Regions from separate parts of the Phytohabitans sp. LJ34 genome, predicted to be linked through region 1. Evidence: riboswitches for the same ligand, from Rfam matches in the RefSeq annotation. Region 1 holds a riboswitch; each other region holds the start of a gene.
What was found. Region 1 has a riboswitch for cyclic di-AMP ahead of ACTMTJ_RS42780 (coiled-coil domain-containing protein). Riboswitches for the same ligand answer to the same signal wherever they lie in the genome.
Positions count from the first base shown of each region.

Region 2: linked by a shared signal. The riboswitch ahead of ACTMTJ_RS11245 (C40 family peptidase) and the one ahead of ACTMTJ_RS42780 (coiled-coil domain-containing protein) in region 1 are both predicted to bind cyclic di-AMP.
Region 3: linked by a shared signal. The riboswitch ahead of ACTMTJ_RS05860 (NlpC/P60 family protein) and the one ahead of ACTMTJ_RS42780 (coiled-coil domain-containing protein) in region 1 are both predicted to bind cyclic di-AMP.
Region 4: linked by a shared signal. The riboswitch ahead of ACTMTJ_RS00525 (coiled-coil domain-containing protein) and the one ahead of ACTMTJ_RS42780 (coiled-coil domain-containing protein) in region 1 are both predicted to bind cyclic di-AMP.

Region 1 is NZ_JBQHDG010000038.1:12,140-16,342, reverse strand. It holds gene ACTMTJ_RS42795 (HelD family protein) at 1-321, shown strand, start outside; gene ACTMTJ_RS42790 (SMP-30/gluconolactonase/LRE family protein) at 294-1,220, opposite strand; gene ACTMTJ_RS42785 (cation diffusion facilitator family transporter) at 1,375-2,346, shown strand; cyclic di-AMP (ydaO/yuaA leader) riboswitch at 2,464-2,597, shown strand; gene ACTMTJ_RS42780 (coiled-coil domain-containing protein) at 2,602-3,606, shown strand; gene ACTMTJ_RS42775 (MFS transporter) at 3,726-4,203, shown strand, end outside.
Region 2 is NZ_JBQHDG010000005.1:268,951-273,153, reverse strand. It holds gene ACTMTJ_RS11260 (zinc metalloprotease) at 1-170, shown strand, start outside; gene ACTMTJ_RS11255 (pyridoxamine 5'-phosphate oxidase family protein) at 112-654, opposite strand; gene dcd (dCTP deaminase) at 710-1,291, shown strand; gene ACTMTJ_RS11245 (C40 family peptidase) at 1,618-2,592, opposite strand; cyclic di-AMP (ydaO/yuaA leader) riboswitch at 2,603-2,738, opposite strand; gene ACTMTJ_RS11240 (LamG-like jellyroll fold domain-containing protein) at 2,877-3,596, opposite strand; gene ACTMTJ_RS11235 (N-acetylmuramoyl-L-alanine amidase) at 3,726-4,203, shown strand, end outside.
Region 3 is NZ_JBQHDG010000003.1:93,463-97,665, reverse strand. It holds partial or broken gene rsmH (16S rRNA (cytosine(1402)-N(4))-methyltransferase RsmH) at 1-820, opposite strand, end outside; gene mraZ (division/cell wall cluster transcriptional repressor MraZ) at 1,011-1,442, opposite strand; gene ACTMTJ_RS05860 (NlpC/P60 family protein) at 1,766-2,590, opposite strand; cyclic di-AMP (ydaO/yuaA leader) riboswitch at 2,596-2,718, opposite strand; gene ACTMTJ_RS05855 (MurT ligase domain-containing protein) at 3,095-4,203, shown strand, end outside.
Region 4 is NZ_JBQHDG010000001.1:107,331-111,533, forward strand. It holds gene ACTMTJ_RS00520 (glycoside hydrolase family 65 protein) at 1-1,180, shown strand, start outside; gene ACTMTJ_RS00525 (coiled-coil domain-containing protein) at 1,241-2,275, opposite strand; cyclic di-AMP (ydaO/yuaA leader) riboswitch at 2,280-2,414, opposite strand; gene ACTMTJ_RS00530 (glycoside hydrolase family 10 protein) at 2,526-4,058, opposite strand; gene ACTMTJ_RS00535 (S8 family peptidase) at 4,163-4,203, shown strand, end outside.

The sequences.
Region 1 (4,203 bases):
GGGGTACCACCGGAGGAGCTGACGGTGTCCGCGGCGGCCCTGCCGGGCGCGACCCGCGAGGCCGCGGAGCGGCTGCTCGCGGACGTGGAGGGGACGGTCGGCGTGATCACGCCGGTGCCCCGCCGCGACGAGGTCGCCGGCTGGCTGGCCGGCCTGCCCACCGACCGCCTCCAGGTGGTCACGAGCCTTCAGGCCAAGGGCATGGAGTACGACGGCGTGGTCCTCATCTCACCCGAAGAGATAAGGACCGACGCCGGCGCACGGACGCTCTATGTCGCCCTCTCCCGAGCCACTCAGCGCTTGACGACGTTGGCGCTGTAGGTGGTGTCGGGGGTCACGGTCACGCCGAAGCGGGCGTTCGGCAGGTAGAGCCGGTCGCCGAAGGCCGCCACGGTGGTGGGCACGTCGAAGTTGGGGTTGGTGCGCGTGCCGGTGAGCCGGCCGCTGAGGCCACGCTTGTCGAGCGCGAATACGGCGACCTGGTTGAGGCGGTTTTGCACCACGTAGAGCGTGCGGCCGATGGTCAGCAGGCCGTCGCCGTTGGTCAGCGCGTAGCCGCCGAGGTCGACGGCCCTGGTCACGCCGGTGTCCGGGTCGACCCGGAAGAGCGTGGCGGTGTTGGACTGCACGACCAGCAGGCCGCGCCCGTCGGGCGTGCGGGCGATGCCGTTGACGTTGAAGCCGGTCTGGTAGACGAGGTCACCGGTGAGCGGGAGCTTGACCGGCTCGCCGCGCAGGCTCAGCGGCACCTTGTAGAGGAACGGCTGGTTGGAGTCGGTGAAGAACGCGCCCTTGGGGGTGAGCACCACGTCGTTGACGAAGGTGGGTGCGGTCGCGAACGTCCACGACGCCAGGATGCGGCCGCTGTGCGTGTCGACCACGCGGCCGTTGCCAGCCGCACCGCCGGCGACGAAGAGCCGCCCACGGTCGTCGATCTTGAGGCCTACCGACGGGGTGCCGGGGCCGGCGGAGATGATCTTCCCGCGGCCGGTGGCCAGGTTGGCGCGGTAGATGTCGCCGTTGGCGAGCGAGCCGAAGTACGCGAACGGCGCCCGCCCGATCGCGATGCCCTCGGGCTGGAACGCGTTCGGCAGCGGGAAGGAGTCAGGGAAGAGCCGGTGGCCGGAGCCGTGGGCGCTGGCCGCGCCCGGGACGGTGACTGTGGCCGCGGTGAGGGCCGCGGCGGCGGATGAGGTGATCAGGGCTCGTCTGGTCAGCACGATGGGTACTCCCTGTGATCGGTCCACATCAGAATTCACGTACGTCTTTACCCATCGGTTCGACGTTGAACGCTCAATTATGAGAACGCCCGATGACACTGATTGCCAGTGCCATTTTTGCATACATAGCAATGTCAGCATATATTCTTGGCCCATGGGAGCCGGACACGATCACGGAGCGGACGTCGCACGCGCGGGGGAGCGCCACCGCGGGCGGCTCTGGGCCGCGTTCGCCCTGCTCGCGGTCTTCATGGTGATCGAGGCGGTGGCCGCCCTGCTCACCGGCTCGCTGGCCCTGCTCTCCGACGCCGGCCACATGTTCACCGACGTGCTCGGCATCGGCATGGCGCTCGCGGCGATCTGGGCTGCGTCCGCCGCCGCGGCGCCCACCCGCGACGGCGCCACGGACGCGGCGCGGGCCGGCAGAGGGGCGTCCAAGGCGGCCGGCGACCCACAGCGCACATTCGGGCTGTATCGCCTGGAGGTCCTCGCCGCTCTCGCCAACGCCGTCCTGCTCTTCGGCGTGGCGATCTACGTGCTGGTCGAGGCCGTGCGCCGCTTCGGCGACCCGCCCGACGTGCCCGCCGGCCCGATGCTCGTCGTGGCGGTCGCCGGCCTCGTCGCCAACCTTGTGGCGTTCGGGCTGCTGCGTTCGGGCGCGCGGGAGAGCATCAACGTGCGCGGCGCCTACCTGGAGGTGCTCGGCGACCTGCTCGGCTCGGTGGGTGTGATCGTCGCCGCGGCCGTGATCGGGCTGACCGGCTGGGCGTACGCCGACCCGATCATCGCGGTGGCCGTCGGCCTGTTCATCCTCCCGCGCACGTGGCGGCTGGCCCGGGCGGCCGTACGCATCCTGGTGCAGGCCGCGCCGGAACACCTCGACGTGACCGCGGTGCAGCGGCGCCTCGCCGCCGTGCCCGGTGTGTGCGACGTGCACGACCTGCATGTGTGGACGCTGACGTCGGGCATGGACGTCGCTTCCGCGCACCTCACGCTGGAGGAGTCCGCGCAGGTGGGGCCGGTGTTGGTCGCGGCACGGGAGGCGCTGCACGACGACTTCGAGATCGGGCACGCCACCCTCCAGGTCGAGCCGCGACCCGGCGACTGCCACCCCACGACGTGGTGAAAGCGCCCCTGAGCAGGGCGTACTTGATTCGTCACCATCGGTACAACAGTGGGCACATCAATGGAAAGCCGCTATTCTCGGCTCCGGTCAACGCCCGGCGGCGCCCCCCGGCGCCGGTGTTGGCCGCCGCCGAGTCGCCCTCGGGCGAGCCGGGGAACCACCGATCCACTGGGGTGAATCCGCGACAGCGGTAGGGAGACTTCCGTCCCGAACCCGTCAGCTAACTCGGTAGGCGGCTGACTGGAAGGATGGTTGATGGGTCATGCCCGCAGCCGGGTCGGCCTCGTCGCGGTGCTTGTCACCGCGGCGTTCGCGCTGATCGGCTTACCAGCGGGGCCGGCGACCGCCGCACCCAACGACGACGAGGGCGGCACCGCTACCCTGCGCGAGCAGCTCGACGCGGCGAGCAAGGGCTTCGTCGCCGCGCAGAAGACTCTGGACACGTCCAAGAAGCGCCAGCGGGAGCTGACCACCCAACTGGCCCAATTGGAGCGTGACCTGGTCACCAAAACGGCCGTGATCGGCGAGGTGGCCAACGCGGCCTACCGCCGGGGCCGGCTCGGCCCGATCTCCGCGATGCTCAACAGCACCTCGCCGGAGGGCTTCGTCGACCGGGCCGCGGCGCTCGACACGGTGGCCGCCACCGAAGACAAGAAGCTCCGCGACCTGCTCGACACCAAAGACGAGGTGACCCGCGCCAAGCTCGCGATCGACAACGAGATCCGCGAGCAGCAGAAGCAGGTGCAGATCATGGCCGCCCGCAAGAAGCAGGCGGAGACCGCGTTGAAGAACGCCGGCGGCGGCGAGAACGCCAGCGGTCCCAGCGGGAGTGGCAGCGCCGCCAACGCGTCCGGGTTCTCCGGTGGGTCCGGCTGCTCGATCAGCCCCGACCCGACCTCCGGCAACGGGTGCATCACGCCCCGCCTGTGGCACGCGGTGCAGCAGGCCAAGGGAGCCGGCTTCAAGATCTTCGTCTCCTGCTACCGCAGCGGCGGGTCGGGTGAGCACCCGAAGGGTCGGGCCTGCGACTGGGGCGTCGACTCGGGCGACGTCTTCGGCGGCACGGCGTCCGGTTCGGCGAAGACGTACGGCAACAACCTGTCCAACTTCTTCATCAAGAACGCGAGCCGGCTGGGCGTGCTCTACGTGATCTGGTTCAAACAGATCTGGCTGCCCAGCAGTGGTTGGAAGTCGTACAGCGGCTGTTGCGGCCCCAGCGAGCTGCACACCAACCACGTGCATCTATCGGTCGTCGAGTAAGTGCGTTGACGGGCTCGACCAGGGGGTGACACGGTTGCCCCATGGTCGAGCCCACGCGCCATCCCGCATGACGTAGCACCGCCTGGCGCCTCTGCGCCCTGCGCGCCTGCACCGAGGGCGTGCTCCTCTACCCGGTCTACGCGCTGCTCTTCGCCGACGCCGGGCTCGGCACGGGGCAGATCTCCTCGCTGTTCGTGATCTGGTCGGTCGTCGGCTTCACGCTGGAGATACCGTCCGGAGCGTTGGCGGACGCGTACTCGCGCCGCCGGCTTGTCGCGATCGCCGCCGTCCTCCGGGCCATCGGCTTCGCACTGTGGACGTTCTTCCCCTCGTACGCCGCCTTCGCCGCCGGGTTCGTGCTGTGGGGCGCGTCGACCGCGATGACCTCCGGCAGCGTGGAGGCGCTCGTCTACGACGAGCTCGCCGCCGCGGACGCCACCGACCGCTACGTGCGCACGGCCGGGCTGGCGCAAACCACCGCTCTCGTGGCGGAGCTGGCCGCGATGGTGCTCGCCACGCCGGCGTTCCTGCTCGGCGGGTACCCGCTGGTCGGCCTGGCCAGCATCCTCGTCAGCCTGGCCGTCGTGCCGGTCGCGC
Region 2 (4,203 bases), on a different contig from region 1:
CGTCGCAGGCGAGTGGCTGCCCCGAGGGCCGGGACACGTGCACGGCGGACCCGGGCTTGGACCCGATCCACAACTACATGGACTACAGCACGGACGCGTGCATGCTCGAATTTACGCCGGGGCAGGCATCTCGCATGCTCGCGGGCTGGGACGCGTTTCGCGCGCCGTAGTGGGGGCGGCCGACGGGTCGAGCCACACCTGCACCGCGGGGCGGGCCGGCGGCTCGACCGCGAAGGGGGTGGCGCCATTGCGCCCGTGGCGGGCCAGCATCGCGACGTCGACCGTGAACTCGAACAGCTGCCAATCGACCTGTGGCGCCGCCCGCAGGTGGCCGGCCAGGCGGGCGACCTTGGCGCGGTCGGTGACCACCGTGGCCCGGCCGGCCAGATAGGCCTCGTCGTCGCTGTCTTCCGGTGGGAACGAGTGCAGCGCGTATCGCCCGTCGCGCTCCAGGTCGCGCCGCTTGGGCGAGTCGACCACGAAGCAATACAGCCCGTCGTCCGTGATGACCGGCGAGACCGGGTGGACCCGCGGGCCGCCGTCGGCGCGCACGGTCGCCAGGTAGCCCAGGCCGGGACCGTATTGCAGCATGAGGGCGCGGATCGCCTCCGACAGGCGGGGCTCGTCGGCACTAAAGTCGGACCAGGATGCCATGCCCAACATCCTATCGAACATATGTTCGAGGCAGGTAGTCCCCTATGGTGTGTTGATGCTGCTCTCCGACCGTGACCTCGTGACCGAGATCAAGGCGGGCGGCCTCGCGCTCGATCCCTTCGAGCCGGCGCTGGTCCAGCCCTCGAGCATCGACGTGCGGCTCGACCGGCTCTTCCGCGTGTTCAACAACCACCTGTACACGCACATCGACCCGTCGGTGCAGCAGGACGAGCTGACCTCGCAGGTCGAGGTGCCGCCGGGCCAGCCGTTCGTGCTGCACCCGGGTGAGTTCGTGCTGGCCTCCACGCTGGAGGTCATCTCCCTCGGCGACCAGCTCGCCGGCCGCCTGGAGGGCAAGTCGAGCCTGGGTCGCCTGGGGCTGCTCACGCACTCGACGGCCGGCTTCATCGACCCGGGCTTCAGTGGCCACGTCACGCTCGAGCTGTCCAATGTGGCCAACCTGCCGATCACGCTCTGGCCGGGCATGAAGATCGGCCAGCTCTGCATCTTCCGGCTCTCGTCGCCAGCCGAGCACCCCTACGGCTCGACCGTCTACGGCTCCCGCTACCAGGGCCAGCGCGGCCCCACACCGAGCCGGGCCTGGAAAAACTGGCGCACCTGGCCGACGACCACCTAAAAGATCCACTTCAAGACAAAGATGTGAGCTACCGCGACGTCCGTCGTGGTCCAGACCGCTGCTCCCGCGGCCTCACCCGTCCGCTGTTGGTCTTGCAGCGCGGACGTGGCAGCGGAGGCCGGGGATCTCGGCTCGCCCTGCGAGCCGCCGGCCTGCGCGGTCTCCGGCGGGAGCGGCGGTCCGCAGCTGACGCGGCCCGGGAAATCTGGCCCAAGCAAGAAACGCCCTCCCATCCCGGATGGATGGGAGGGCGTCTCCTTTACTGGCCGGTGCGGTCGCGTGACGGGGGAACACGCGACTGGCGCGGCCACGGGGGTGGGTAACGCTTATCCGGGTCGGCCGTAGCTGTTGATCGGCGCGGCGTTCATCGTGCGCATCCTGATCGGTACGCCGGGTTTGGACGCGTCGACGATGTAGCCGCCGCCAACGTAGATGCCGACATGGTGGAGGTCTGGGTAGTAGAAGATGAGGTCGCCGACCTTCAGGTCGCTCTTGCTGCTGATGGGGTCGACCGTGCCGCGCTGGCGGGCCGCGTTGTGTGGCAGCCCGACGCCGGCGGCCGCCCACGCCTTCATCGTGAGGCCCGAGCAGTCGTACGTGTCGGGGCCTTCGTTACCGAAGACGTAGCCCTTGCCGATCTGCGCGCAGGCGAACTTGGCCGCCTTGGTGCCGGCGCTGCCGTCGTACTCGACGGGGCAGGGTGCCGGCCGGAGCTCGCCGATGCCGCCGCCCTCGCCGTACGCCTCGAGGCGCATCTTCTCCAGCTTGGCGATCTCGCCGTCGATCTGCTTCTTCTTCGCCGCCAGCTGCGCCTCTTCCTCGGTGAGCTGGCCGACGAGCTGGTCGAGCGGTGCCTTCTGCTCCGCGTACTTCGCGCGTAGGTCGACGACCGCCTGGATGTCGGCCTGCGAGCGGCGGGCGAAGACGTCGAGGATCTCGAGCTGGTTGGTGAAGGTGCTGGGCGAACCCGTCGTGAGGACCGCGTTGAGCGCCGAGAAGTTGCCGCCCTTGTACTGCTCGGCCGCGAACTCTCCGACCTTCTGCATCGCGAGGTCGATCTGGAGCTGGAGTGGCGCGATCTTCTTGGCGAGCGCCTGGGCCTTCTGGCGCTTGGCCTGGAGGTCGAGCCGGGTCGCGTTGTGCTTTTCCGCCAGCGGCTCCAGCTTGACCCAGGCAGCGTCGATCTGCTTTTCGATCTCGGCCGGCGTGGGCGCGGCGTGCGCCACGGTGCCACTGGAGAGCACGGTCGCGACAGCGACGAGAGCGGTGATTACGGTGCGACGCGCGGCATAGCGTGCCACCGGAGCCGTTACTCCTTCTCCCTGGCCGCCTACCGGGTTAGCTGACGGGTTCGGGCGGGAGAGCGCGCCCTACCGCTTTCGCGGATTCACCCCGAGGTGCTTGGGTCCCCGGCTCGTTTCTTGGTCCGACTCGGCGGGCTGAGCCGTGGTCTCCCAGGCTGGGAGGCCGACCGCCGGCTCAACGATCCCCAAGGGTAGGAGCGGCCCAATCACCCGCGCAAGCCGTGTGGACAACCCCTTCGGTCCGTATACCGGTTGGTAGCACCGCGTGTATCGAAACGGCCTCAGTCAATGGTTAGGAACACGTCGTCGAGCAGGCCGGCGTACTGGTCGTTGTCGAAGGACACGTTCTTTCCGCCGATTCGCAGTGGCTCGGAATTCACAATGGACACATTCGGTGGCACTGTGACCGCAGCGCGTGGCACGCCATCCACGGCGATCGACAGCAGGCGACCGGAGCGGGCGCAGGCGAGCGCGTGCCACCGCCCGTCGGCCACCGTCACCGGCGCGACCACCCGGTAGATCGTGGTCTTGCTCGCCAGCACGCAGCTCGGCTGGCCCGCCTTACCGTCGACCTGGAGCTTGAGCTGGGTGACGCCGCCGGTCGAAAACCCTTTCTGCACAACGTTCGCGCCGTCGCCCGTGTCCGCCGGCGCCATCAGCACCGAGGCACCGAACCGCACGCCACGGGTGCCCGGGTTGAGCTCGGGCGCGGGCAGGCCTTCGAGGATCACGCGGGGGCAGCCGGGCGCCACGCACCGCGGCGGGAAGCGTGCCGCCCACCCGGCGCCGTGTGGCGTGTAGGCCAGCGTGCCGCGGGGGTTCAGCGGGTACCGCCCGTCAACGTCCGCGACCGGGCCGAGCCACCAGCCGTCGAACGTGTACCGCAACGACAGTGCCGGCTCGCGGTCGGCCGACGGCCGCGCGGAGGCGGCGAGGAGCAGGCTCGCGAGCCCGAAGAGGACAACCGCCAGCCGGCGCGTCGTGTGCATCTTGCGCGACATTGCTCGATTGTGGAGATTCGTGGCGAGACGGACAATCCCCCGGCCGAGGGGCCTGAAGGTTTTTTACGTAGACACGAGATCCGGCGGAATCTATTGACGACAACCACTCGACCCAGCCAGGGTTTCTCCATGCCCAACCTGACAACGCGCATCGCCCTCACCACAGCGGTGGTCGGCGCGGCGACCCTGGTGCCGGCCGTCCCCACCCTCGCGTCCAGCCCGCAGGACACCAGGCAGCAGGAGTACGCGGCCGCCGCGGCGGAGTACGGCGTGCCGGAGAGCGTCCTGCTCGCCGTGTCCTACCTGGAGTCCCGCTGGGACACCAACGCCGGCACGCCCAGCACCAGCGGCGGGTACGGCCCGATGCACCTCACCGACGCCGCGTACGTGACGTCGCTGCCGGGTGGCAACCACCACGACCACGACGGCGAGGACCCGCGCGGCGACGACAGCCGCCAAGCCCGAAACGTCGACTCGGGCGGCGTGCCGGCTCCGGCGCCCGAGGCGCTGCAAACGCTCGACCGGGCGGCGGCGATCACCGGCGCGTCCGAGGAGGCGCTGCGTTCCACCCCGGCGGCGAACATCGGCGGCGGGGCGGCGCTTCTCG
Region 3 (4,203 bases), on a different contig from region 1:
GGTCGACCGGCCCGGTGCTCCGTGCCCGCGCGGCGAGCGCCCGCTTGGCGATCCGGTCCTCCAGCGAGTGGTAGGACAGGACCACCGCGCGGCCACCCGGCGCGAGGGCGTCGAGCGCGAACGGCAGCGCCCTTTCCAGCGCGGCCAGCTCGCCGTTTACCTCGATGCGAAGTGCTTGGAACGTTCTCTTGGCGGGGTGCCCCCCGGTGCGCCTCGCCGCCGCGGGTATCGCGTCCCGCACCAGCGCGGCCAGCCGTGCCGACGAGGTGATGGGCGCCTTCGCCCGCTCGCGCACGATCGCCGCGGCGATCCGTGCGGCGAACTTCTCCTCGCCGTACACCCGCAGCACCCTGATCAGCTCGGGCGCCTCGTACTCGTTGACGACCTCCTCGGCCGTCCGGCCGCGGGTCTGGTCCATGCGCATGTCCAGCGGCGCGTCCTGCGCGTAGGCGAACCCGCGGTCGGGCGCGTCGAGCTGGAGGGACGACACCCCGAGGTCGAAGAGCACCCCGTCGACCCGCTCGTAGTCGAGCAGGTCGAGCACCCGCGGCAGCTCGTCGTAGACCGCGTGCACGAGGTGCGCGCGCCCGCGGAACGGCTCCAGCCGGGCCCGCGCGTGCGCGAGCGCCTCGGTGTCCCGGTCGAGTCCGATCAGGACGGTCCGGGGATGCGCCCGGAGCACCGCCTCCGCGTGGCCGCCGAGCCCGAGGGTGGCGTCCACGTGCACGGTCGTACGGTCACCCCGGTCGAGCGCGGGCGCGAGCAGCGCGAGGCACCGCTCCAGCAGCACCGGCACGTGCGTGCCGCGCAGCTCCCCCATCTCGACCCCCAGTGACCCGCCCGTGTGCCCATGCGCCCGGTGCCCGAAGAACCGTGCGCCGTACTGCCAGATCCCCATCCGCTCTTCCGTGAGCCTCCTTCGCGGGGAGGCCGGGACGCGCCTGACATCGGGGAAGAGACGTCAGGTGCAGGAGCGGCTGGAGATCTCGCAGTACGGCGTCTGCCAGCCCTTAGAGTCCTCCGGGCAGCACCCCCTCCTCGATGCCCGCGAAGTCGTCTTCGCTCTCGGAGAGATAGGTGTCCCACGCTTGCTTGTCCCAGATCTCCACCCGGCTGCTCGCACCGATCACGACGAGTTCGCGGCTCAACCCGGCGTACTCCCGCAGGTGGCCCGGGATCGTCACCCGGCCCTGCTTGTCGGGCACCTCGTCGTGGGCGCTCGCGAAGAACACCCGGCTGTAGGCCCGAGCCGCCTTGTGTGTCATCGGCGTCTCGCGTAGCTGGCCCGCGATCCGCTGGAACTCGGGTGCTGGGAAGACGTAGAGGCAGCGCTCCTGCCCTTTTGTGATCACGACACCTCCCGCCAGCTCGTCGCGAAACTTCGCCGGAAGGATCAACCGGCCCTTTTCGTCCAGGCGCGGGGTGTGGGTGCCGAGAAACATCGGCCCACCCCCTCGCCTCTGGCGGCTTTCGCGGAGCCGCTGTCCCCCGGGGCCGGCGGGTCCCTCCGGTGAGTAACCCTGCCACTGCGCCCCACTGTACTCCACTTCCCTCCACTCGCAACCGGAATCGCAGCGTTGCTCGGGTGACCCCCTTGACAAAACCGCACGTCAAATGCGGTGGAGGGCGGTGGAGGGTCCGGATGGCGACAGGCCGGAGGGGGCAACCGACCCCAGAGACGATCCAGGGCAAACCCGGATGGGCTTGCCCTGGATCGTTGGGGGGATGGGGTGATGTATCGGTGCCGGGGAGGGAAGTGGAGCGACTAGGCGAGCCGGCGCACCACGTAGTTGCTCGACCAGATCTTGTGCTTGCCGACCCGCACACCGGCGCGCGGCGAGTCGTACATGTAGCCGCCGCCGGCGTAGATGCCGACGTGGGTGCCGTACGAGCCGGAGCGGATCACGATCAGGTCGCCGGGGAGCGCCTTGTTCTTCGCCACGCCGGTGCCCGAGCGCTGCTGGTCGTTCGCCTTGTGCGGGAGCACCCGCCCGGCGGCCTTCTTGTACACGTACTTGGTGAAGCCCGAGCAGTCGAAAGCCGAGGGTCCTACGGCGCCGAACTTGTACGGCTTGCCGATGTGCTTGCGCGCTTCGGCGAGCACCTTGGCCCGGCTGGCGATCACCGCGACCGAGGTCCGGCCGGTGACCGTCCCCTTGTACGAGCCACGTCCGCTGTAGACGGCCCGGTACATGCGGCTCTCGTACGGCTTGATGGAGAGGATCGACTTGCCGGTGGAGTAGACCGGACGGGTGCCGGTGCTGACCCACTTCCCGCCCTTCCACACCTGGAACTGGACGGTGCCGCCCCAGACCGCCTTGCGGGTGCTCGGGTCGGTGATCGTGGCAGTGAGCACCAGCGTGTTGCCCCACGGCAGGCGGGCGGTGTTCGGCTTGATCGTCACGTGTGGAGTGACCGACGCGGCCGCCTGCGCGGCGGCGACGGTGGTGGTCGACACGGGCGCGGCTTCGGCGAGCGCGGGACCGGCCAGCAGCTGGCCGGCGCACACGCAGAGCCCGACGGCGAGCGCGAGCCGGCCGGCCCGCCTTTTCGCGGGCAGCCTGTGCCGGCCCGAACGGAGTTCGTGCACGGTATGTGTTCCCTCCGGCACGCCTGCGAGGTGAGCTGTCGGGTTCGGGCGGGAAGGATTGCCCGGCCGCCGTGGCGGCTTCACCCCAAGGCCTCAGCCCGGCCGGGTCTCCCCGGCGTGGGTCGGGACCGCAGATCCTGGGTCCCCCGTCCCCGCCCGCTATGCCGTTGTGTGGCTCCAAGGTCCGCACCGGACGAGCGGGCAGGGCTCGGCGTGTCTCGGCGGCGCGGCCGGGTGAACGACCCGGCTCAACGTTTGTAGCGGATGCCGTTCTCCACACGCTGTGACGAGAATCTTACGGAGCGAGTTTGGCACGCAAGAATATGAGCGGTCGTTAAGGCCACTGTCCTAAATGTCGCGACACTCTGTCGAACTCGGACTCACGCTTCGTTGATCGCTCACGGTGAGTATCGCCACACACATCGCGCGCGACGGACGGTTTCCCGACGGTCGAGTGGAGATCCAGACTGCGTTGGTAACCTCGCCTCCGTGACGGACGGCAAGATGCCCCTGCGGGCGAAGGTCGCCAGCTCGGTCTCCCGCACGGCGGCCGCCCTGTCGCGAGCGGCTGGGCGCGGCGACGGTTCGGTGATCGGCGGCTGGATCGGCCTCAAGATCGACCCAGACCTCCTCGCCCACCTCGCCGCGGGGCGCGCGATCGCCCTGATCTCCGGCACCAACGGCAAGACCACCACGACCCGCCTCGCCGCGGCCGCCGTGGGCGTGCTCGGGCCGGTCGCGACAAACGGGTTCGGCGCCAACATGCCGACCGGCCACACCTCCGCGCTCGCCAAGGCCGGCCAGACGCCGTACGCGGTGCTGGAGGTCGACGAGCACTACCTGCCCAGGGTGCTGGTCGCCACCGAGCCGCGCGTGGTGGCACTGCTCAACCTCTCCCGTGACCAGCTCGACCGGGCCAAAGAGGTCGCGATGATGGCCCAGATGTGGCGCACCGCGCTTGCCGAGCACCCCGGCGTGCACGTGGTGGCCAACGCCGACGACCCGATGGTCGTGTGGGCCGCCGCCGGTTCTCCCGCCGTCACGTGGTTTAGCGCCGGCCAGCGGTGGCATGACGACTCATGGGTTTGCCCCGAGTGCGGCTCGCCGATCGAGCGCCAGGCCGACCAGTGGTGGTGCACCGGCTGCTCGCTGCGCCGGCCGGTGCCGCAGTGGGTGGTCGAGGACGAGGGCGTGGTCGACCCGCGCGGCGCCTGGCACAAGATCTCGCTCCAGCTCCCCGGCCGGGTCAACCTCGGCAACGCGGCCACCGCGCTCGCCGTGGCGGCCCAGTTCGGCGTCCGCCCGACCGACGCGGTCTCCCGCCTCTCCACGGTCGCCTCGGTCGCCGGCCGGTACGCCCAGGTGGTCCGCGACGGCCGCAACATCCGGCTGCTGCTCGCCAAAAACCCGGCGAGCTGGCTGGAGGCGTTCGACATGGCCGATAACGCGCCGACACTGCTCTCGATCAACGCGCGCGACCCCGACGGGCTCGACACGTCGTGGCTGTTCGACGTCGACTTCAGCCCGCTGCGCGGCCGCCAGGTGCTCATCACCGGTGACCGTGCGTACGACCTGGCGGTACGCCTCGAGGTGAACGACGTGCGGTTCCAGCA
Region 4 (4,203 bases), on a different contig from region 1:
CGCGCAGACGCTGGGGCTCAAGGGCGCGGCGTTCCCGTGGCGCACGGTGCGCGGGCACGAGTGCTCCGGCTACTGGCCGGCCGGCACCGCGGCCTTCCACATCGGCGCCGACATCGCCGACGCCGTGCAGCGCTACGTCGTAGCGACAGGCGACCACGACTTCGAACGCGAGGTCGGCCTGGAGCTGCTCGTCGACACCGCGCGGCTGTGGCGCTCGCTGGGTCACCACGACCGGCACGGCGTCTTCCACATCGACGGGGTCACCGGCCCCGACGAGTACACCGCGGTGGTTAACGACAACATCTACACCAACCTGATGGCGCAAAAAAACCTCGTCGGTGCCGCCGACGCGGCCCTGCGCCACCCGGAGCAGGCCCGCCGGCTCGGCGTCGACGAGGAGGAGGCAGCGTCCTGGCGCGACGCGGCCACCGCCATGCACGTCCCGTACGACAAGGAGCTGGGCGTACACCAGCAGTGCGAAGAGTTCACCCGGCTCCAGGAGTGGGACTTCGCGGCCACCCCGCCCAGTGGCTACCCGCTGCTGCTCAACTACCCGTACTTCGACCTGTACCGCAAGCAGGTTCTCAAGCAGGCCGACCTGGTGCTCGCCATGCACTGGCGGGGCGACGCGTTCACCCCGGAGCAGAAGGCACGCAACTTCGCCTACTACGAGCAGCGCACCGTCCGCGACTCGTCGCTGTCGACGTGCACCCAGGCGGTCATGGCGGCCGAGGTGGGCCATCTGGAGCTGGCCCACGACTACCTGGGCGAGGCCGCGCTCATGGACCTGCACGACATCCACAACAACACCCGCGAGGGCCTGCACATCGCCGCGCTCGCCGGCGCCTGGCTGGCCGTCGTGGCGGGCCTGGGCGGCATGCGCGACCACGGCGGCAACCTGTCCTTCGCGCCACGGCTGCCCAGCCGGATCAACCACATGGAGTTCTCGCTGCTGTGGCGGGGCCTTCGACTCCGGGTCGCCGTCCAGCCGCACGAGGTGACCTACTCGCTGCGCAACGGCGGCGACGGCGCCAAGCTCGACCTCCTGCACCACGGGGAGCACGTCACGGTCACCAGCGACACCCCGCTGACCCTGGCGATCCCCGCGCTGGCACCGGTGGGCCCCCCGCCGCGCCAGCCCTTCGGCCGGGCCCCCGCCCGCCGCATGCCAGACCAGTAGGCAGACCGAAACGAAGCCCCGCGCCACCGCGCGGGGCTTTTTCGTAGCTCGAATCCTGGGTCAGAGCATCGAGATGTGTACGTGGTTCGTATGGTCGCTGGAGGGATCGCCGCCGGCGCCGCCGTAGGCCCGCCAGCCGGTGGCCGGGGACCAGAACTGGCGGTACCAGATCACGTACATCACGCCGAGACGGTCGGCGTTGCGCACGAAATAGGCGGCGAGGTTGTTGCCGTAGAGCCTGGCGGCACCGGTGGCGTCGCCGCCGAAGCTGTTCCTTTCCGAGGACCAGTCGCAGGCGCGGCCCTTCGGATGCTCGTACGGCCCGCCGGGGCGGTAGCAGCTGACGAAGCGGTCGAAGCCCAGCCGCTGGGTTTCCTTGAGCATGTGCAGCGTGCGCGGCGTGATGCAGCGGCCGGTCGTGGGGTCGCCGGCGGTGCAGCCCTGCGGGGAGAAGCCGCCGTTGCTGTTGCGGGGCGCGGGCCGGGCCACCGGGGAGGTGGCGCTGACGAAGCCGCCGGTCGCCTTGCCGCCGACCAGTTGGAGCGCCTTTTCCGCTTCGGACTTCTGCTTGGCCATGATGGCGAGCTGCTTCTGCTCTTCCTTGAGCTCGGCGTCAATCGCCGCCTTGGCGCGATCGGCCTGGTCGAGGGCGGCGTTGAGCCGGGCCAGGCGTGCGTTGTCGCGGGCGGCGAACAGGTCGAGGGTGGCCGCCCGCTGGAGGAACTCGTCGGGGGAGGAGCTGTTGAGCAGCACGCTCATCGGGCCGATGCGGCCGTTGCGGTAGGAGGCGGCGACCAGGAGCTGGATCTCGGGCTCCATCGCCTTGACCTTCTCCTGGGCCTGGTTCAGCTGGAGTTGGAGCTGTAGCTGCCGGCCGCGCGACTTGTTGACGGCGTTGCGGGCTTCGATGTATCCCTTGCTCGTTTCGGACAGCACGTCCCGCAGCAGCGGCGAGCTGCCCTCGTCACCGGGGTTGGGTTTCGGGGCGGCCGACGCGCCGAGCGGTCCTAGCGTCACCCCGGAAAGCAACGCGGCCGCCGAGGCGACCAGGGCTACGGCCAGCGACCAGCGCCGGCGACGTACGGGTGGCGTCATACGCGATTCCTCCCATCGGCCGCCGGCCGGGTTAGCTGACGGATTCGGGACGGAAGGATCCCTACCGCGGACCGCGGATTCACCCCAGTAACCTGGTTCCCCGACTCGCCCTGGGCGGGCGATTAGGCGGCGGTGTGCCGCCGACGCCGTGGGGGCGCCGCCGCGCGGCAGACCGCCGAAGAGCTTACCTGATCGACAGTGGACTCAGGCAGCGCTCTGACCAGGGAAAAGATTCGGTAGCCGCGTGTGGTTAATCGATGACGCGTGGTTCACTCGCGTTTCCTTCATTCCACAGTCGATCGAGGCCGGTCACACAGTAGGTGCGTGGCGCCTCGCTCTTCGTGGTGTCGGTCCATGTGGTGTCGCGGGTCGTGGCCACCAGTCGGGCCGCTTCACCGTCGACCCGGTAGACCGCGTAGCTTGCCGCGTCGCCATCCCAACGCAGGCGGGCACCGTCGACCTCCAGCTCCGGGGCCGGCGGGCGTTTGCCGGGCAGGTGTGCCATCGCCGGCACCAGCGCCGGCTCGGCGTAGTGGGCGGCCGCGTACCGGGACACCGCCCCGAGCCGGTCCGCCTTCACCTGGCGCGCGCTGAAGTGCACGCTGCCGGTGACCCGGTACTTGCGGTTGAGGGCGAGCTGCTTGTCGAGCTGGCCCGGGTCGCGCCACGCGCCTTTCTGCCCGATGCGGTAGTCGGCCTGGCCGACGTAGAGCTGCACCGGGCTGTCGGCCACCAGGTCGGACCACCAGGGCAGCAGCTTGGCGTAGTCGGCGATCGCGAAGCCGATGTGCCAGTACAGCTGCGGCACGATGTAGTCGACCCACCGCTCCTGCACCCAGCGTCGCGTGTCCGCGTAGATCGCGTCGTAGCTTTGCAGTCCTCGGGTGGGCGAGCCGAGCGGGTCGGTCGAGGCGTTGCGCCAGATGCCGAAGGGGCTGATGCCGAACTTCACCCACGGCTTGGCCGCTTTGATCCGTTCGTTGGTCTCCTTGACGAGCAGGTTGACGTTGTCGCGGCGCCAGTCGGCCTTGTTGTTGATGCCCCGGCTGTGTGCCTTGAACGCGGCCGCGTCGTTGAAGTCCTCGCGCCCCTTCGGGTAGGGGTAGAAGAAGTCGTCGAAGTGCACACCGTCGATGTCGTACCGGTTGACCGCGTCGAGGATCGAGTCCTCCACAAACTTGCGCGCCTCCGGGATGCCGGGGTTGTAGTGCAGCCGGCTGCCCTTGCCCTTGGCCGGGTAGGGCACCGCCCAGTCGGGGTGCGCGCGCAGCGGATGGTTGGGCGGCAGCTCCGCGAAGACGCCGGAGCGGCTCGCCTTGTACGGGTTGAACCAGGCGTGGAACTCCATGTTGCGGGCGTGCGTTTCGGCGATCATGAAGGCCATCGGGTCCCACCCCGGACCTTGCCCGTCGCTTCGCCCGGTCAGGTAGTACGACCACGGTGCGTAGTCGGACTGCCAGAACGCGTCGCCGGCCGGCCGCACGTGCACGAAGACCGCGTTGTGGCCGCGCCGCTGTGCCAGGTCGAGCCAGCCCCGGTACTCCGCCTTGACCTGATCCTCGGGTAGGCCGGGGCGGCTGGGCCAGTCGGTGTTGTTGACGGTGGTCAGCCACATGCCCCGCAGTTGGCGGTCGGCGGTGAGCGCGTGGCCGGCGCAGGTGCTGGTCACGGCGGCGGGCTCGGGGGCGGCACCTGGCCGGGTCTGCCAGCGAGCGATACCGACAGTGACGAGCACGGCGACCGCCAGCAGCACGGCTAGCTGGACCCGGGGGCGATGGTCCACCGCACCACTATGCCGTGACATCCCGGGATGGCGAAATGTCGTGCAACCGGCAACGGATGTCCATGCGTCTACGGGGTGATTGGTCGCGGCGAAGGAGGCACGGCGTGTTTGGGTACAAATCACGCATCGCGATCGCGATCGCGGC